4 regions of the Aliiglaciecola sp. genome follow, and region 4 is predicted to be linked to each of the others. Evidence: predicted binding sites of a transcription regulator. Region 4 holds the regulator's gene; each other region holds the start of a gene.
The links. The regulator sigma-54, encoded in region 4, starts transcription at its own class of promoters, with help from an activator protein. The targets are predictions, from matches to a motif close to GTTGGCACGNNNNTNGNNT.

Region 1: the regulator sigma-54 is predicted to act here: its motif matches at 1,401-1,419, upstream of xdp1 (exosortase-dependent surface protein XDP1).
Region 2: the regulator sigma-54 is predicted to act here: its motif matches at 1,126-1,144, upstream of ABJV04_RS04335 (PEP-CTERM sorting domain-containing protein).
Region 3: the regulator sigma-54 is predicted to act here: its motif matches at 1,137-1,155, upstream of flhA (flagellar biosynthesis protein FlhA).

The regions. Positions count from the first base shown of each region.
Region 1 is NZ_JBDWYG010000041.1:69,679-71,888, forward strand. It holds gene prsT (XrtA/PEP-CTERM system TPR-repeat protein PrsT) at 1-366, opposite strand, end outside; gene xdp1 (exosortase-dependent surface protein XDP1) at 544-1,344, opposite strand; gene pssA (CDP-diacylglycerol--serine O-phosphatidyltransferase) at 1,800-2,210, shown strand, end outside.
Region 2 is NZ_JBDWYG010000019.1:69,756-71,965, forward strand. It holds gene ABJV04_RS04325 (hypothetical protein) at 1-440, shown strand, start outside; gene ABJV04_RS04330 (hypothetical protein) at 548-934, shown strand; gene ABJV04_RS04335 (PEP-CTERM sorting domain-containing protein) at 1,225-2,028, shown strand.
Region 3 is NZ_JBDWYG010000041.1:72,212-74,421, forward strand. It holds gene pssA (CDP-diacylglycerol--serine O-phosphatidyltransferase) at 1-97, shown strand, start outside; gene ABJV04_RS13555 (PEP-CTERM sorting domain-containing protein) at 333-926, shown strand; gene flhA (flagellar biosynthesis protein FlhA) at 1,194-2,210, shown strand, end outside.
Region 4 is NZ_JBDWYG010000037.1:53,559-55,768, forward strand. It holds gene lptB (LPS export ABC transporter ATP-binding protein) at 1-470, shown strand, start outside; gene ABJV04_RS08855 (RNA polymerase factor sigma-54) at 532-2,010, shown strand; gene hpf (ribosome hibernation promoting factor) at 2,038-2,210, shown strand, end outside.

The sequences.
Region 1 (2,210 bases), on a different contig from region 4:
GGCACTTAAGTTATTAAATTGACTGTCTATGATTTTTTCATTTTGTTTAGTGTAGAGCCAAACTTTTCCAAGGGTATCGACAACTAAACTTGGGTCTGCACCCATAGCAAGTGCTTCTTCTAGTATTTCTTCGGACTCGTACATATAGCCACTAATTAATAATACCTTACCCATTAATATTTTAGCGGGGAGGCTATCTTCGTCTTCTTTTAAGCTATTTTTTAGATGAATATAAGCAGTATCAAAATCTTTTTCTTCAAATGATGCAAGTGCCTTTTCGTAAAATTCACTACTACTCTGTGCGATAACCTGACTACTGATTAATAGGAAGGCTGCTACGGTTATTTTTCTGGCCAGTTTCACCACGTAATATCTCTCTATCATTATGTACGTATGGATTGCTATGTTGTTTGACAAGATACCGTAAAGCTTTCGCACTTTACACCGTTAGTGGATAAAATTATGCACCTAGGCAAGGGGGATCTTTTAATAATTAGGCATAAAAAAAGACGGCGAACCGTCTCTTTTAACTAAAACATCGAATTAAGCAGATAATTTACGTCTAAATATCGCTGCAGCACCAATAAGCAATAACGCATATGTTGCTGGCTCAGGAACTTGGGTCTGAGCTTCGCTCTTAGTTGTTGTAATACCTTTTAGTTTAACTGCGTCATATTTACTGTCTCCAGCATTACCAGAAAACACAGAATTATACACACCAACTAACCAGTATTTAGATTCAAATCCTGGTGAGATATTGGCAACGTTAGTACCAATATTGAATTTGTCAGTCTGGTATGTCCAACCATCATCAAACAAGTCACTCCACTTAGTGTCTGTTGAAAACGGTGTATCATCTAAAGAGCCGGTACCTGTATAACCAACAATACTGATATCTGAATCACTACTATACCATCCAGCTTGAACACTGGTTAATTCAACCGCTGTATCAAACTCAAACAGCACCATGTCATAATCAATCCAACTATTTGCGCTGCCTTTGTTGTCTAAAGCGTGATGTGGAGAGGAGTAATCTTCATCATCATTCACTGCCCCTAAACCTGATGAGTAACGCGTTAATACTGCGCTCTCAATGTACGGGTCTTTGTCATAAGACACATTGCTAGAATCACATTCTGGACCAGAGTCACAGCTGTAGTTACCGCTTGATGACCAAGCCGTTACTGTCATACCAACTGTACCAGAAGTAAAGCTAAGTGAATTAGAATCCCAACTACCACCAGAACCTAAGTTCCAAGATTGGGTTTCATAGGTTGTAGTGCCGGCTGAAGCGTATCCTGCTACCGCCAGTGCGAAAAAACCTGCTAAAACTTTATTAACCATAACTAATATTCCTACATCTTCCAAACTAAAGGCTGAGACCTTCACTGAGTAAGGCTAAGCAAAAAACAAACCAACTATTGTAAGTGTAGTGTAAACAATAGTTTAAGTGCTTTTTCGGTAATATTTTTCCAGGTTAATTTGTCTCCCTGTAAAAATAATGGACAGTAAAAATTTTACCTGTTTCCAGATGGCGACATGGTAAAACCTTATCGTTCTAATCTTTCTTGAAACAAGTATACCGTGAGGTTAAGGGGAGTTATGTATGACTTTCGTAGCATAAGTATTTTGAGATATAAGCGTTTACTAAAAAGAAACGCTCAAATAGGCAACATTTTTCAAAAAGAAAAAGTGTATTTGTTCAAAGAAGCGTTAAAATTAGTCCGTGCTAGGGTGTGTATGATTTTGAGCTAATTCAGGATTATGCTATCTTGTGCGCTCATTTTGAAGGGGGAATAATGTCGGATTCTAAACGTAAAGGTATTTATTTGTTACCGAACTTGCTGACAACGGCTGGTCTGTTTTCTGGTTTTTATGCTGTAGTCGCGTCAATGAACGGTCGATTTGAAGCCGCTGCGGTCGCGATTTTTGTGGCAATGATATTTGATGGCCTTGATGGTCGAGTTGCGCGAATGACAAATACCCAAAGCGAATTTGGTGCTGAATACGATTCTATGGCCGACATGGTGTCTTTCGGAATGGCACCGGCTCTTGTTGCTTATAATTGGGGATTAACTGATTTAGGCAAGATAGGGTGGTTGGCTGCATTTATATACGTAGCTGGGGCTGCACTTAGATTGGCACGGTTTAATACCCAGTTAGGGGTGGCTGACAAACGTTTCTTCCAAGGTTTAGCGAGTCCTGCCGCA
Region 2 (2,210 bases), on a different contig from region 4:
TCGATAACGACACAGGATTTGTTTTTGTTTCAAACGTTAATTTCGATTTCACCAGTAACTACATCGAGATAAACAAAGAGCATCGTGAAAAGAAAGAGCAAGAGAAGTTTCCCTATTACAGACGTTATGCGCAATACGTATTAAGTGACGATGATGTTAACGAGCAAGCGTCAGAAACTGAGCGCAATGTTGAGCTACAAATGCCACCAAAAGGGTTATTGGTTCAACAAACTTACAGTGTGTTAGCTCACTATACATTGCTTAAAGAAAAGCTTAAATATGCAAACCGTTTTCACTTGTATGCCGGTAACGATTCAGGCATCAAATTGGTCCTAGGAGCAGTTTTCTGCGATTGGATAGCTCATCATATGCTTTATATGCCTTTCAAATCTCTGCTGACTAATCAGGAAGCGCTCAGTACCTTGATGATATATTATTAGAGCGTTTCAAAGAAATTCGAAATGAATTAAAAAAAGACAATCCAGATCTAACCAAAGAAGAAATCAAAGCCGCACTTTGGCAAGCGCAGCTATCAAACAGAAAGAGAGTGGGTAATGCTAAATCAGAATGGATAATCAACCCCAACAGAGAATCCCGGTTAGCAATGATGCTGCCGCTTGGTGATGTTAAAAATATGACTCCCCAATTAGTAGAAAAATCTTTAATGAATACATCACTGCATGGTGTTGATAATTGGTTTCAAATCTTACGTAGGCACATCAACTTTTTAGAGCGTCCAGTCACCAGCGCCACTAACTCTAAGCGTTGGAATGCCAATGCAGGCTATAACCCAGAATGGATGGTAAAACTCATAGAAATAAAACGAGTATATTTCAATTATTGCATGACCAATGAGCGCACTATTAACAAAAATTATAAAAGTAACAACAAACCAAAACCTACCACACCCGCAATGCGACTTGGTTTAACCTAGAAGATCTATACAGCCCAAGAGTTGCTGTCGTTTAGCTTTGATAAAGTGCGAATTGATGAAGTCTATCGCAACAAACCTGAACACGTTCCAAGCTTTATGAATAACCGATTTTAGTGTCAAATTAATTTACAAAAGCACTAGTTTCAAATCACACAACACCACTAACCTTTTGTTTTTTTGTAATTTACCTAATTGGCGCACTATTTGCGTAGTATCCAATATGTATTTAATTTTGGCTTTATTAAATAACTTACAACTTCGATTGGCATAGAATTAAAAGGAAAACTCAAATGAAAAATAAATTTTTAAAAGCATTAGTGGCTAGCTTTATTCTGGCTATTAGTGGTTTAGCTAATGCAGGTTTGATTACTTACGCAACTTCGGGCAGTGGTGGTGCTATTAGTGACTTATATACTGTAGACATTGTCACTGGGGATACCACATTAATCGGAAATACAGGCTTAGCCTTAAATTCTATTGCGTTTTATAACGGAGTACTATACGGAACTGAACGCCTAGGTGGTTCTTTGGTTTCAATTAATACTGACACTGGTGAATCTAGTGTAATTGGCGCGCTAGGAACTAATGTAACAAGCTTTGCTATTAGTAATTCTGGTGAAGCCTTCGGTTGGAGTGAGAGTTCTGATGACGCAGTTTCAATTAACCTTCTAACAGGAGCAACCTCTGTTTTGGGAGATGCTGGAGTATTTAGCGCGACCCACGGCTTAGCATTTGCAGATGATATGCTGGTTTTTTTCAATGCAGACGGTAACTTTTATGATGTAAATGAGTTATCAGGAAGCTTATCTTTAATCAGCAGTACAGGCCTTGATCGCTTCAGTCGTGGAGCCATAGATGGTGATATTTCTTCAGAGGATGGATTATATTACGGTTTGACTTGGCAGGAGCTTGAATTTGGAATTAATAAGCTAAATTATACAGATGGATCTTTTGAGGGATTTATAGCTACCGATGTTCAGTTGCATACTTTAACCTTTGCTGGGACAACAGAAGTTCCTGAGCCATCTACATTAGCGGTATTTGCTTTAGGTTTAATAGGATTAGCTTCTCGTAAGTTTAAGAAGCAAGCTTAATCTACAAGTTTAGCTTTTAAGAAAACACTGATCATAATGGTCAGTGTTTTTTGTTTCTTGATATACAAAAACAGAGAGTTTCTCATCAATCCCCTTTTCTATCTAGCCAAATCACACCTTTAACTAACTGAAAAATTTAACTAATCGTACATTTATAAGCTGTTCGGCAATATTCTTACCTT
Region 3 (2,210 bases), on a different contig from region 4:
TGAAGAGTCTGATTGTGATTTTCCCTTAACAGGGGATAATGAGTCTGAATCGACCCAGGAAAAATCCTCAAAACAAGACGATGTGTCCAAAAAATAATCAGAAAGTGAACAGTGATAAAGCAGTTAAGTGTCAAAAATTTTAACGATCTTCAGTGACTAATTCTACTAGGTAATAATAAATTACTGATTAATATAATAAAAATAAAGTGGTTCAGTAATTGCTTTACTTAGTGGCAGAGGTCGCACTGCTTAGATTGTGACCGAAAAACAATAAAACAATAACAATAAATAATGAACGAAATCGTTTAAAACAATAATTAAGGTTCACTAGTATGAAGTATTTGAAAAAAGTTTTGCTCGCAACAGGTCTTATCGCCACTACATTAGGAATGTCTCTTTCAGCTAACGCTGGTGCAATTATTCAACAAGATATCTATGCAGACTTTCTTTATGCAGATCCAAACCCATATGGTGTTGGATCAGATTCAGGACTAATTGGTTCTGTTACTTTTAATACTGAAGACGCTGACCCTTCAGGGTTTTTAAGTACCGTTGAACTAGATTTATCGATAGGTAGTTTGAATTTGACCTTGGCTGATGGTGATGCTGCAAAATTTGGTTTGCCAGTCGTAGCAGCTATCAATCCATTTGATACATTAGCTGGTTTAGACGTCTTCATTGAAACATTTGGTTTATTCGGTGATACACCTGACTACGTTTTAACTTTAGAGCTTGGTGCATTTGGTGGAGCATTAGTTCTTGACCAGTATTTCTACGACGGTAGTGGTAATATTGACTTTGTATTCCCATTGGCACTAGCAGAAACATCTTTAGGCGCTGTAACTTACGTTCCAGAGCCTTCAGTATTGGTTCTTATGCTAGCAGGTCTTGGTTTATTGGTTCGCAGAAAAGTTGCAGCTAAATAAGTCACACTGATGTTTTAAAAAAACCTGGCTTCTGCCGGGTTTTTTTATGTCTGTTCTTTCGTTTTATTTTGATATTCAGCCAATCTAAAGTCTCATTTACCTAGAACACGGCTGTTTTTGGTTTATTTTAGTCATCTTACTTCACCCAACTAACTTCAATTACCCCGTTTTTATTTATCTTGGCAAAACGTCAATTAACAGACGATATTTTTTGGCGCGTTTGTTGCAAAACCCAAGATCATATTCACAACCGTCAAAAAATTGTTTATGGAACTTGCAGGTTACCTCAATCGAGTAGATAAAAATCAGGTTAAAAGCTTTATGAATGGGATTGGCGCCCCTATCGTAGTGCTAGCCATTATGGGTATGGTTATTCTGCCCATGCCTGCATTTCTGCTGGATATACTCTTTAGTTTCAATATCGCATTATCACTTATGGTGATTTTGGTGGCGGTGTTTACCAATAAACCCGTCGATTTTGGTATTTTCCCTCTAGTTTTGTTAGTGGCGACGGTATTGCGTTTAGCCCTAAATGTGGCTTCCACTCGAATTGTGTTGTTAGAAGGTCATGAAGGTGGTGATTCCGCCGGTAAGGTTATTCAAGCTTTTGGTGAAGTAGTGATCGGTGGCAATTATGCTGTGGGTATAGTGGTATTTGCTATCTTACTGATCATCAACTTCAAAGTGGTAACCGCTGGTGCCGGGCGTATTTCTGAAGTTAGTGCGCGTTTTACTTTGGATGCAATGCCTGGCAAACAAATGGCAATAGATGCCGATTTAAACGCGGGTTATATTGATCAAGACGAAGCCAGAAAAAGACGTTTAGAAATTACCAGTGAAGCCGATTTTTATGGCTCAATGGATGGTGCATCAAAGTTTGTTAAAGGTGATGCCGTAGCGGGTTTGTTCATTATGCTTATCAATATCGTTGGTGGGCTGTTTATTGGTATTATTCAACATGACTTAGCATTTAGTGAAGCCATTGAAATATATACAATTCTAACTATAGGTGATGGCCTAGTAGCACAAATTCCTTCGTTATTACTCTCAGTAGCAACGGCAATTATTGTGACGCGCGAGAATGACTCTCAAGAAATGGGTCAGGAAATGAGACGTCAATTAGGTAATCAAAAAGCCCTTTACGTGACCTCAGCAATATTGTTCGTAATGGGCATAGTACCAGGTATGCCGCATTTAGCATTTCTTGGTTTTAGTGCCTTTGTTGGCGCTGTAGCGTATTACAATTTTTGGAACGCGAAGAAACAAGCTACTGAGCCTCAAGCC
Region 4 (2,210 bases):
AATCGTCTATATTTCGTAAACTAACTGTTTACCAAAATATCATGGCAATTCTACAAACCCGAAAAGAATTGAGCTCAGATCAACGAGAAGAACAAGCAGATGCATTACTCGACGAGTTTAATATAAATCATATCCGTAATAGCCTAGGAATGAGTTTATCTGGCGGAGAACGCAGAAGAGTCGAAATAGCACGGGCCTTGGCCGCCGCACCCGAATTTATTTTATTAGATGAACCTTTTGCAGGTGTCGATCCAATTTCTGTAAATGATATAAAAAAAATAATTCAACACCTGCGCGATAGAGGTATTGGAGTATTAATAACTGACCATAATGTACGTGAAACCCTAGACGTGTGTGAAAAAGCGTATATTGTGAGTCATGGTGAATTGATAGCTTCTGGAACTGCAGAAGAAGTTTTAAATAATCAACAAGTCAGAGATGTATACCTTGGCGAGCAATTCAAGCTATAGTACAGGTATGTTGTTTTTAACCAAAGCTTTGTGGCTAAACAAGTAAGAATATAAAAACTAAATGAAACCCTCGTTACAATTAAAATTCAGCCAGCAACTAACAATGACGCCTCAATTGCAACAGGCTATCCGTCTATTGCAGTTGTCAACGCTGGATTTACAACAGGAAATACAAGAAGCTTTAGAATCCAACCCGCTTTTAGAAGTAGAGGATGGTTCGGACATCCCCACAGGAGATTCCGCATTAGCAGATAGTAATGATAAATTCACGGAAGAAACCGTATCCGCCAGTTCTGACTCAATGGATACAAACGAGGCATTAGAAAAAGCAGATATTCCGGACGAATTACCCATAGATAGCACTTGGGATGAATATATCAGTGCATCTTCAGCACCCGCATCAATTAGTGGTGGCAGCGGTGGTGATGATGATCAAATTTTCCAAGGTGAAACCAGCGAAAATATACAAGATCATTTGTTATGGCAAATGCGCTTAACCCCCTTTTCCGAAGTAGATACCGCTATTGCCATTGCCATCATCGACTCAATCGATGAATCTGGATATTTAACCATTAGTACTGAAGAAGTGCTCGCGAGTCTCGATCACGAAGAGGTTGAACTGGATGAAGTTGAGTGTGTTCTAAAACGCATTCAAATGTTCGATCCTATCGGTTCTGGCTCTCGAAATCCTCAAGAGTGTTTGATGGTACAAATGAATCAATTTGCCCCAGATACACCTTGGTTAAATGAAGCTAAATTATTAATTAGTGAATATGCAGACCTTTTAGGTAGCAAAGATTACCGCACGTTAATGCGCAAAACTCGTTTAAAAGAAGACGAATTACGCGAAGCAATGCGTTTGTTGCAAACATTAAACCCTCGCCCAGGCAGCGCCCTAATAATTGGTGAATCCGAATACGTGATTCCTGATGTTTCTGTAATGAAAAAGAATGGCCGCTGGCAAGTAGAGTTAAATCCCGACAGTTTGCCTAAGCTAAATGTTAATCAGCAATATGCAGCTATGAGCCGCAATGCTAAAAATACCAGCGACAGTCAGTTCATTCGTTCACATATGCAAGAAGCCAAGTGGTTTATTAAAAGCCTTGAAAGCCGAAACGATACATTGCTCAAAGTAGCCAATTGTATTGTTCAGCAACAAGTCGGATTTTTCGAGCATGGTCCGGAAATGATGAAACCAATGGTGTTAAATGATGTCGCAGAAATGGTGGATATGCATGAATCAACTATTTCCCGTGTTACTACACAAAAATATATGCATACACCAAGAGGAATTTACGAACTGAAGTACTTTTTCTCCAGCCATGTTGCCACAGACTCTGGCGGAGAGTGTTCTTCAACGGCAATTCGCGCACTAATTAAAAAACTTGTCGCTGCAGAGCTTCCAACTAAGCCACTTAGCGATAGTAAGATTGCTGATCTATTGGCTGACCAAGGTATACAGGTTGCCCGTAGAACAATAGCAAAATACCGGGAGTCTTTATCGATCCCACCGTCTAACCAACGCAAGAGCCTGCTGTAGGCTCGTTAACAGAAGGAATACGCTAATATGCAAATTAACCTTACTGGCCATCATGTAGAAATTACAGATTCATTGCGAGATTATGTAGACACTAAATTTACAAAGTTAGAAAGGCATTTTGATCACATCAACAATGTCCATGTCATTCTCAATGTCGAAAAGCTTAATCAAAAAGCTGAAGCGACAGTTCATCTTAGCGG